3 regions of the Paenibacillus sp. NPDC058071 genome follow, and region 2 is predicted to be linked to each of the others. Evidence: riboswitches for the same ligand, from Rfam matches in the RefSeq annotation. Region 2 holds a riboswitch; each other region holds the start of a gene.
The links. Region 2 has a riboswitch for cyclic di-AMP ahead of ACFVTB_RS25850 (resuscitation-promoting factor). Riboswitches for the same ligand answer to the same signal wherever they lie in the genome.
Positions count from the first base shown of each region.

Region 1 (3,279 bases), on a different contig from region 2:
CTCGAATTTGACTGTGCAGAAAAACAAAATCAGCGATCAGGAAACGCTGCAAGTGCAGGTAACGGTTCGCAACAGCGGTCAAATGGCGGGAAAAGAAGCTGTTCAGCTGTATGTTCGCGATATTGAAAGCAGCGTAATTAGACCGGAGAAGGAACTGAAAGCCTTTGACAAGGTTGAACTGCAGCCGGGCGAAAGCAAAACCGTTTCTTTTGAGCTGGATAAGAGAAGCTTTGCTTACTATGATGTAGAATTAAAAGATTGGGTTGTTGAGACGGGAAGCTTTGAGCTTCTAATCGGTAAGTCATCGCAGGATATTGTGCTGACGGAGCAAATTGAAGTAGAGTCTACTACAGTGCGAACCTACGTTTATCACCGCAATTCGACCATTACTGATCTTATGCAGACGGAGAAGGGCCGCGAGTGGGTGAAAAAGATTTATGCGGTGCTGCCATTTGCAGCAGCATTGGAGGGGCCGCATGCCGCATTGCTGCAAGCGTTTATGAAATATATGCCGATTCGCGGCATGCTCTCCTTCAGCGGGGGCAAATTTACGGAAAAGCATTTAGAAGAGCTTGTTGATGATATGAACAAAAAATAAATAGGTTAAGCCGATTTTTAGGCGTATCCCGCAACGAATTATAAAGGCACGCACGGCTATTATCGAATTAAAGCCCTAAGCTGCAAGCTGGCTCCGTTATCATATCGGAACTAGCTTGCAGCTTAGGTTTTTTTAATTGTCTACAGGGCAAGGTTTTTCAAAACCGCAGAGGTATATTATGATATTCTTTTAATTACTTACATTATATTATTGCTGCCATATGATCACACATACCGAAAGGAAAATTATAATTGGATAATCAACAAATGAGGATTCAATCCTTGAAATACGGCAATCATCTTCATTATGAATGGGATACTACACTTCTTGAAAAGACTGATGAACACATCTTCGTTCTCGGTCATCGAGGAAGAAAACTGAAGCATTACACCAAAGGGAAAGTATTTACCATGGAGAATTGGACAATTGAGTTCTTTCCTTTCGACGCTTGGTTTACTGTAAGTGCGGATATTATCGATGGCAAAGTGACACAATATTACTGCAATATTTGCCAACCAGCAAAGCTCAATGAAAATACAGTAACTTTTGTCGATTTGGATATCGACTTGATCTATACAAACGGCAGGTGGAATGTCGTTGATGAAGACGAATTTGCGGCTAACGCAGTGAAGTTTTCGTATCCGCCAGACTTAGTCAGGAGAGTTATTCAGGAGCAGAAGAGTCTCGAGGAGCGGATCGAACAGGGACGATTCCCTTTTGACGGTACCATAGAGCGATTGATCAAAATGCTGCCGGACGGAGAATGACACTACGAAAGTGCCGATTTCGCGAGAAAACACGAGAAAATAACAGCTTTCGAGCGAGGCACATTCATGTAAGCGGTTTATTGCAGATGTTCCAATCCGAATCGATTCAAAAACGGTTTGCGCCGCATTTTACTTTGATTGGCGATGAGCGTAAGATTAGTCCGTACTCATCAAACCGAATACGTTCAACGTTCTAATCGCTAAATTTCCGCAAGGAAAACGGGGGACCCAATCGATAATGCCGATATTTGATCCGTCAGATGAATTCGGCATCATCCGGGGTGAATCCTGCTGCGCCAACGCAGCGGGTAGGGCGACTCATACCGCCCGAATCCGACAGCTAACCTCGTCAGCGTTGAATGAGAGAGGGTTGTGAACATGTGCTGAAAACACAGGCTCCTACCTGTGTTTTTTCGTGCGCAAATTTCACCGTACAGATGGAGGATATGAAGTGGATGGCTGACTAGAAACGCTTCACAGACGCAGCATAAAATCACAGATGGCGGTGAATGAACATTGATAACTTCAATTAAACGAATTTTAATCGGCAGGCCGTTGAAATCGACGGAGCTAGGCGAGCAAAAGCTGAATAAGACGAAGGCGCTCGCCATTTTGTCCTCCGATGCGCTCTCCTCCGTCGCTTACGGACCAGAGCAAGTTTTGATCGTGCTGCTGACGGTAGGGGCCGCAGCTTTTTGGTACTCCATCCCGATAGCAGTAGGTGTTCTGGCGCTGCTGACTGCGCTAATTTTTTCCTACCGGCAAATTATTTTTGCTTATCCGCATGGCGGCGGCGCTTATGTCGTCTCGAAAGAAAATCTCGGCAAGCATGCCGGTCTTGTGGCAGGGGCATCCTTATTGGTCGATTATATATTGACGGTAGCGGTTAGCGTCTCGGCCGGCACAGATGCGATAACTTCGGCCTTTCCAAGCTTGCATCCATACAACGTGCCGATAGCGGTCGTTTTCGTCCTATTTATAACGACGCTTAACTTGCGAGGCGTGACGGAATCGGCTTCGATTCTCGCTTACCCCGTCTACCTGTTCGTACTTGCGATACTGGCACTGATCGCAACAGGCGTCTACAAAGTAGCAACCGGCCAAGTTTCACCTGATTTGCATGCGTCGATCGGTACGCCGGTGGCGGGAATTGGACTGTTCCTGCTGCTCAAGGCGTTCGCCTCCGGCAGCTCGGCACTGACCGGTGTAGAAGCGATCTCGAACGCCATTCCGAACTTCAAAAGCCCGGCGCCAAACAATGCCTCGAAAACGCTGCTCGCGATGGGCGCTTTGCTTGCGATTTTGTTTTCAGGCATCGTCTTTCTCGCATATTATTACGGAATCAGTCCGCGTCCAGAAGTGACGGTTGTATCCGATATCGCCGAAGACGTATTTGGACGCAACGGCGTTTATTATTTTATCCAAGGGACAACAGCGCTTATTTTGATTCTCGCGGCGAACACAGGCTACTCTGCGTTTCCGCTGCTGGCAGTCAATTTGGCGAAGGATAAATATATTCCGAGAATGTTTACGGTCAGGGGAGACCGGCTGGGCTATTCGAACGGCATCCTGATGCTTGGCTTGCTGTCCATCGTTCTTATTGTAGGATTCGGCGGAAAAACAGAGCACTTAATTCCACTCTATGCAGTTGGTGTATTCATTCCGTTTACGCTGTCGCAGACGGGGATGATGGTGAAGTGGTTCCGCGAGAAGCCGAAGGGCTGGAAGTCCAAATTCATCATCAATACAATCGGCGCATGCATCAGTTTTATCGTGTGCATTGTCTTTTTCTTAACCAAGTTCGGCCAAGTATGGCCGGTTCTTATCTTCTTGCCGGTTATCATCTGGCTGTTCGTCCGGATTCACGCGCATTACGAAGCGGTGGCGGATCAACTGCGGACAACGACCTGCGAG
Region 1 is NZ_JBHVSK010000007.1:109,711-112,989, forward strand. It holds gene ACFVTB_RS13760 (beta-glucosidase) at 1-598, shown strand, start outside; gene ACFVTB_RS13765 (DUF402 domain-containing protein) at 850-1,365, shown strand; cyclic di-AMP (ydaO/yuaA leader) riboswitch at 1,554-1,736, shown strand; gene ACFVTB_RS13770 (APC family permease) at 1,882-3,279, shown strand, end outside.
Region 1: another riboswitch for cyclic di-AMP. It lies ahead of ACFVTB_RS13770 (APC family permease); the one in region 2 lies ahead of ACFVTB_RS25850 (resuscitation-promoting factor).

Region 2 (3,279 bases):
CTTCGCCAAATTTTCCGCAGAGCGAAGGAACTGTATGAGAGCGGCTATGCGTTTCAAATGATGCCGAGCTCGATCGCGCGGCTGTTGGATCAAACGATCGATGTAAAAGCATACTTAAAGCTGGACGAAGCTTACGCACAGGCTGCGTTTATTCAATGGGAGGACGAATCCGACGAGCTGCTCTCCGAGCTGTGTCGACGGTTTCTAAATCGCAGATTATACAAGTACATTACGGTCAGTGATCCTGCAGACACTTTAATAGAAGAAGCGCATCGCCAATTCGTTCAAATCGGCCTTAATCCGGACTATCATATGGAGATTGATTTTCCGTTTGATCAGCCCTACGATGTCTACCGGCCAGACTCGAAAAAAGGCGGTAAGGAAGAAAAAACGCCGATTTTGCTGCTGGAAGATGAGGAGAGGCTCATCGAGATCTCCGCTAAATCCGACATTGTTCGTTCTATAACGGGATTGCATCAGGGCGAGTACCATTTGTACTATCCAGAAGAGCCCCTGCTTGCGGCTGCCGACAGGCTAAGCCCGGAGGTTCGCGAATTGTTCAAACTATAGGGCTCGAAAGGTTTTTCCTTAGACGTAAGCATGCACACATATAATAGAAGGAGAACGTACAAACATGATTGGTTTATTCGACACACACACCCATTTGGACTCCACGAAATTCGACGATGATCGCACGGAAACCATCGAAAGAGCGCGTGCTGCCGGCGTCGAATTAATGGTGAATATCGGCTTTAATCGGGAGACAATTCCGACAACGATAGCGCTTGCAGAACAGTATGATTTTATCTATGCGGCAGTTGGTTGGCATCCGGTTGACAGCATAGAGATGAAGCCCGAGGATCTGGACTGGATCGAACGGCTCTGCTCGCATGAGAAGGTAGTGGCAATCGGTGAAATCGGACTGGATTATCACTGGGATACGTCGCCGAAAGAGGTTCAACATCACGTATTCCGCGAGCAAATCCGGTTGGCGAGGAAAGTTAACAAGCCGATCATCATTCACAATCGCGATGCTCACGAGGATGTTGTTAAAATTTTACAAGAAGAGCAAGCTTCCGAAGTCGGAGGGGTTATGCATTGCTTCTCCGGCAGCTGGGAAACGGCGAAAAAATGTCTCGATATGGGCTTCTATATTTCGTTCGGAGGGCCGGTCACGTTCAAAAATGCAAGGGTGCCTAAAGAGGTTTTGGAAAGGGTTCCAATTGACCGTTTATTAATCGAAACAGACTCCCCTTATTTGTCACCGCATCCATTTAGAGGGAAGAGGAATGAGTCCGCTTATGTATCCTATGTAGCCGACGCTGCAGCTGAAATAACAGGAAAAAGTAAGGAGGAAATAGCAATAATTACAATGGAAAACGGTAAAAAATGTTTTGGAATTGTTTAAAAGCAGCCAAAAAAGAGAGTATGGATGACCTTTCAAGCGAAAAAACTGTTTTTTATCGCTGAAATCGGTTCTCTTTTCCCTCATAATCCAGAAATTTAGCTTAAATCGTCTTTTATCGGTTCTTTACAACTTGCCGCTCGTGAAGGTATGATTCATTTCAGAGCTTTAATTTATTGTATTGGATTTCCAGTTCACGCTTAATTTCCGAATGGAAAACGGGGGAACCAAGCATCCGGTTTGCGGCCTCAATATGGCCCGAGCATCCCGGACGCTTTGATCAATGCGAAACGCAGCGGAGCCGATTACAGAATCCGTTAGTCGTATAGCTTGATGGGGTGAATTTGGCGGCGATTGCCATGAGCATTCGTTCCGTCGATAGGGCAACTCTCTTGCCCGAACCCGACAGCTAACCTCGTAAGCGAATATAGAGAGCGATCAATCTCGTGCATGTATCATTTCCTGATGTCTATTTGACTTTCCGGGAAGCCACGATCCAGATCCTCTGTCGACGGCTTCTTTTTGTTTACCTGAATTTCGGGTGACGGTCGGCTTAGGACGAATCGAGGGATAGCGCGAGTGATACTGGAGCGTGTGTAAGGCACGCCAATATACTCAAATAGTCGCGTCAAAAGATGTCATGCGTCACTCAAGGGCGGCGGGGCTATGTAAGGAGGACCGATGAAGTGGGCATTATCCAAGCTAAGGAAACCCATGGGAAGCGATCATCCAGCATCTCTTTCGCATTGCGATGGAAGCGTGAAAACTTGCGTTTGATTTTACTAAGTGCCATTATCTCAATCGCTATGACTTTCATGTTTTTGATGTTGTTGTACGGTACAGCTGAGAAAAGCGTATCGGTAGTTGTGAATGGACAAGAAACCGTTGTGAAAACAAAGGAATGGGTCCTGCAACATTTACTGGATGAACAAGCCATTACGATTGGCGAGTACGATGAGGTGTCGATCCCTCTTGGCTCGACGATTAAGGACGGAGACCGTATCGAGATTAATCAGGCGGTTCCGATCGTTGTAAAGGCCGACGGCAAGGTATCAACGGTGTACACGACGAAAAAGACGGTACAGGCGGCGATTGGTGAATTAGATATTCAACTTCGCAAGCAAGATCGGGTCACGCCTTCGCTGAATACGGCAGTGGCTGATTCGATGGCGGTAACAGTCACTCGCGTCGACAAGCAGGTATCGGAGAGCGAGCGGGCTATGCCGTTTGCGATCGTGAAGAAGAAAGACCCGAGTCTCGAAGAAGGCAAGGAAAAGCTGGTGCAAACCGGCAAAGAAGGCGTTGTCGTTGAACGAGTGGAGCGGCAGTATGAGAATGGCGTTCTCGTTTCTTCGAAGGTCGTCGGCAAAGTGGTGGAAGCGAAAGCGGTCAATCAGGTTGTCGCGATCGGCACGAAGAAAGAGGAGCCGAAGGTTCACACGCTCTCGAACAACAGCCCAAGCGTAACGACGCAAACAAAAGGCGGCGTAACGTTTAAAGCGAAGAAGGTCATTAAGAACGTAACGCTCACCGCGTATACGGCGGACGTGGAATCGACCGGCAAAGATGAGGATCACCCGGATTACGGGATTACCGCATCGGGCACGAAGGTGCGCGAAGGCAGAACGATTGCCGTCGATCCGAAGATCATTCCGATCGGTTGGTGGGTGTATATCGAAGGCATCGGCTTCCGCAGAGCGGAAGATACGGGCAGTGCCATTAAAGGCAATAAGATCGACGTATACTTCGACAACTCCAACATTGCCAATAAGTTCGGCAGAAAGAAAGGCTACACCGTATACGTACTTGGTCCGAACAAGCCTTCTTCGACGTAGTCGAAAAGCAGGCGAATACGGGTCAATGCGAGCTGCGGG
Region 2 is NZ_JBHVSK010000024.1:10,325-13,603, forward strand. It holds gene ACFVTB_RS25840 (HD domain-containing protein) at 1-570, shown strand, start outside; gene ACFVTB_RS25845 (TatD family hydrolase) at 635-1,408, shown strand; cyclic di-AMP (ydaO/yuaA leader) riboswitch at 1,593-1,845, shown strand; gene ACFVTB_RS25850 (resuscitation-promoting factor) at 2,092-3,240, shown strand.

Region 3 (3,279 bases), on a different contig from region 2:
AACGTGAAACATCCGAGCAGCAAGCCGATTTGCGATTCGCTGCTTCCTTGTTCGGCCGCAAAAACAGGCAAGGTAGGCAGAAGCATCTCGATAGCTAGAAACAAGAACAGGTTGGAGCAGGTAAGCAAAATAAAATTTTTGGTCCATAAGGACTCGCGCATGATGTAGGATCCCTTCGACTTTCCTTCTGGAATCGGCGCTCCGTTCCACGCCGTATACTGCCAATCATACTGTCGGGCATCCCTTCTGTCTATGGAATACGGCAAAAAAGGGACCGTCCGCTGCGATTCACGTTGCCGCTTATCGCCCTGACAGTCCCATTCCCATTATTCGCTTACGTTAAATGCTGTTACACCAATGTAGCTTCATGCACCGGTTTCCAATACTGTTCGCTGCCTGGTAAATCGTCAAACCAGGCGGCATCTTCCGGGCAATCCAGCATCATAAAGCGGCCGTAATGGCCATACTTCGACTGATGGTACTTTAAATACGCTTTGCCATCTTCAATAGCAAGGATTTCGATTTTCCCCGAAGCGTGGCTCATGGACAGCCTGACCCGCTTGCCGAGACCTGAAGTAAGCGCCTTGGCTTCTTCTACTATCTCGTAAGCCCGCTTGAGCGGTACGACGAAATCCGAGTTGCCCGCTACCGGGCGGTTGATAAAGAAGTAATACGGCGTTACGCCAGCCCATGACAGCCGGTCGAGCAGCTCCGCCAGCACCTTGGGATCGTCGTTAATGCCTTTAATAATCGGCGTTTGGTTGACGACGATCGCGCCGGCCTCATGCAGCGCGTTGAACGCTTTGCACGCTTCGGCCGTAATTTCTCTAGGGTGATTAATGTGCGCCATGACATAAATGCGTTTCTCTACGGTGGAATAAGTGCGGATCAAATCAAGCAAGGCTTCGTCCTCATAAATGCGCATCGGGTTGAATACGGGGATTTTGGAGCCTAATCGGATAATCTTCACATGATCGATCGCTCTAAGCTGCTCGATAATGCTTCTTAGTTTGGGAGTACCGAGGATAAGACTGTCTCCCCCGGTCAGCAATACGTTATTGATTTCGGGGTGCTCGGCGATGTAAGCGAGTCCTGGCTCTACATTCGAAACGGCTTCCTTCACGTCGTTGCGGAACAGCCGCTTACGGAAGCAATATCGGCAGTAAGCGCCGCATACTTCGGAGACGATGAGCAGTGCGGTCGTCCCGTATTTATGCTGGCACCCCGGTACGACATAATTGGCTTCCTCGTCGGAAGCGTCCCATTTGCCGTATTCGAGCAGTTCGCCCTCATTCGGGATGACGAGTCTGCGGATCGGATCGTTGGGATCGTCCCAATCAATCAGGCTTAAATAGTAGTCGTTAACGCGAAACGCGAACTTATCCGTAATCGGCTTCAGCTTCTGACGCTCCTCGCTCGGTATGGATGCAATGCGGTCAAGATCGATGATGTACTTTGGCTGCGGCATACAAACTCCTCCTTCAAACAGAATTTGTGGTGCACGCTCCACCAGTGGGGGGTCCAAGAAACGCAAAAAAACCCATACGAATCTATCTGTAGGGGTCACAAAATAAAAATAAACTTGAATTTGACCCATCCACTGCTGACGAGGTTAGCTGACGGACTCGGGTAGATGGTCACCCTAAAACTCTGCATACACGATATGCGGAATTTATTCGCCCCACTTGCGTTTGGTTCCCCCGCTTTCCGGCGCATAGCCGAAAATTAAGCGTACTAACAGTCTAAATCGAAAAAGGGCCATTTGTCAAACTTTACAGTCAATTCAGACAAATCGGCCGATCTCGCCGCCCTATTTATGGACATAAAAAACGAAGCCGGACCGGGCCGCTTGAACATCGTTTTCCAAAGATGCGCTGCGTCTCGGACCGGCTCCGCCGTCCTCTTATTTGCCGATCAGTCTGAAATCGTCATAGTGAAAGCCCGGAGCAACGACGCAGGATACCAGCACCGGCTCGTCGCCCAGCGGACGCGTCATTTGCCATTCCGCACCGGGCACCAGCGCTTGCGGCTGCTGACCGTTCAGAATGTCTCCGCCGAGAATAATTTCTTCGCGCTTCTCCGGTTTATCTCCGGTACCGCCCAGCGTCAGCGCAATCGGGCTGCCCGAGTGCCACAGCCATAGCTCGTCCGAATGAACGGTATGCCAATCGGAGATTTCTTCCGGATGCAGTAAGTAGTAAATGGACGAAGCGGCAAATCTCGGACCGTTATAAGGAGCCCCTAGCACTTGCTGCGGAATTTCGAACGAAGCCTTCCATATTTCCTTATACCATCCGCCTTCGGGATGAGGCTTCAAACCGAGCGCCTCCACCAAAGGAGAAATTTGTTTAACCGTAGAACTCATCTGTTTCTCTCCTCCTATTACATCTCTATTTATTCCTTAGATTTTATATCGGTTTGAAAGCAACCGTCAATGAATGTTCGATAGATGATGACATTTTCCAGCTATAGTTAGGCCATATTTATGGCATCTATGCCGGAATCCTTTATATAAATACTATAAGCGTGCAGAATAGGAGTGCTGGCATGGATATTAGAGAAACGGATTTACCGGGCATTGGACGTAAATATCAGTTGCAGACAAGAGGCGGCGACAAATTTGTCATCATCATCCACGACGACGGAAGACGCGAGCTGTACCACTTCGACTATGAGGATCCGGACGACAGCATATCCATGGTGTCTCTGGACGACGACGAAGCCCGTCATATTGCGGCTATTATCGGCGGTATAACCTATAAGCCGAAAGCGCTGGAGACGATCGAAGTGGCGCTGGATGACTTGACGATCGAATGGTATAAGGTGGAGCATGGTTCCAGATGCATCGGCAAAACAATTGGCCAAGCAAATATCCGTCAAAAAACGGGCACAACCATTATCGCCGTAGTAGAAAAAGAGAAAAAACATATTAACCCTGGCCCCGACTATATTTTCAAAGCGGATACGACTCTCATTGTGGCTGGCGAACGCCAGCATCTAAAGAAGCTAAAACATCTCCTTTCTAACGGGAGCGTATAATTATGGATCACTTGGTGCTGGAAATTGGTCTTGCCGTTATCCTGCTTGCCTTAGTCGGGCTCCTTTCCGCAAAGCTGCGCTTTTCGGTCATCCCGTTCTATATTCTCATCGGGATGGCCGTCGGGCCGCACGCACCTAAATTCGGCATTCTCGACTTCCGTTTTATCGAAAGCGCCCCTTTCATCGATTTCCTCGGCAGAATCGGCGTACTGTTCCTGCTCTTCTATCTCGGGCTTGAGT
Region 3 is NZ_JBHVSK010000012.1:70,464-73,742, forward strand. It holds gene ACFVTB_RS19395 (MFS transporter) at 1-161, opposite strand, end outside; gene ACFVTB_RS19400 (KamA family radical SAM protein) at 350-1,468, opposite strand; cyclic di-AMP (ydaO/yuaA leader) riboswitch at 1,587-1,742, opposite strand; gene ACFVTB_RS19405 (cupin domain-containing protein) at 1,904-2,365, opposite strand; gene ACFVTB_RS19410 (cation:proton antiporter regulatory subunit) at 2,548-3,039, shown strand; gene ACFVTB_RS19415 (cation:proton antiporter) at 3,042-3,279, shown strand, end outside.
Region 3: another riboswitch for cyclic di-AMP. It lies ahead of ACFVTB_RS19400 (KamA family radical SAM protein); the one in region 2 lies ahead of ACFVTB_RS25850 (resuscitation-promoting factor).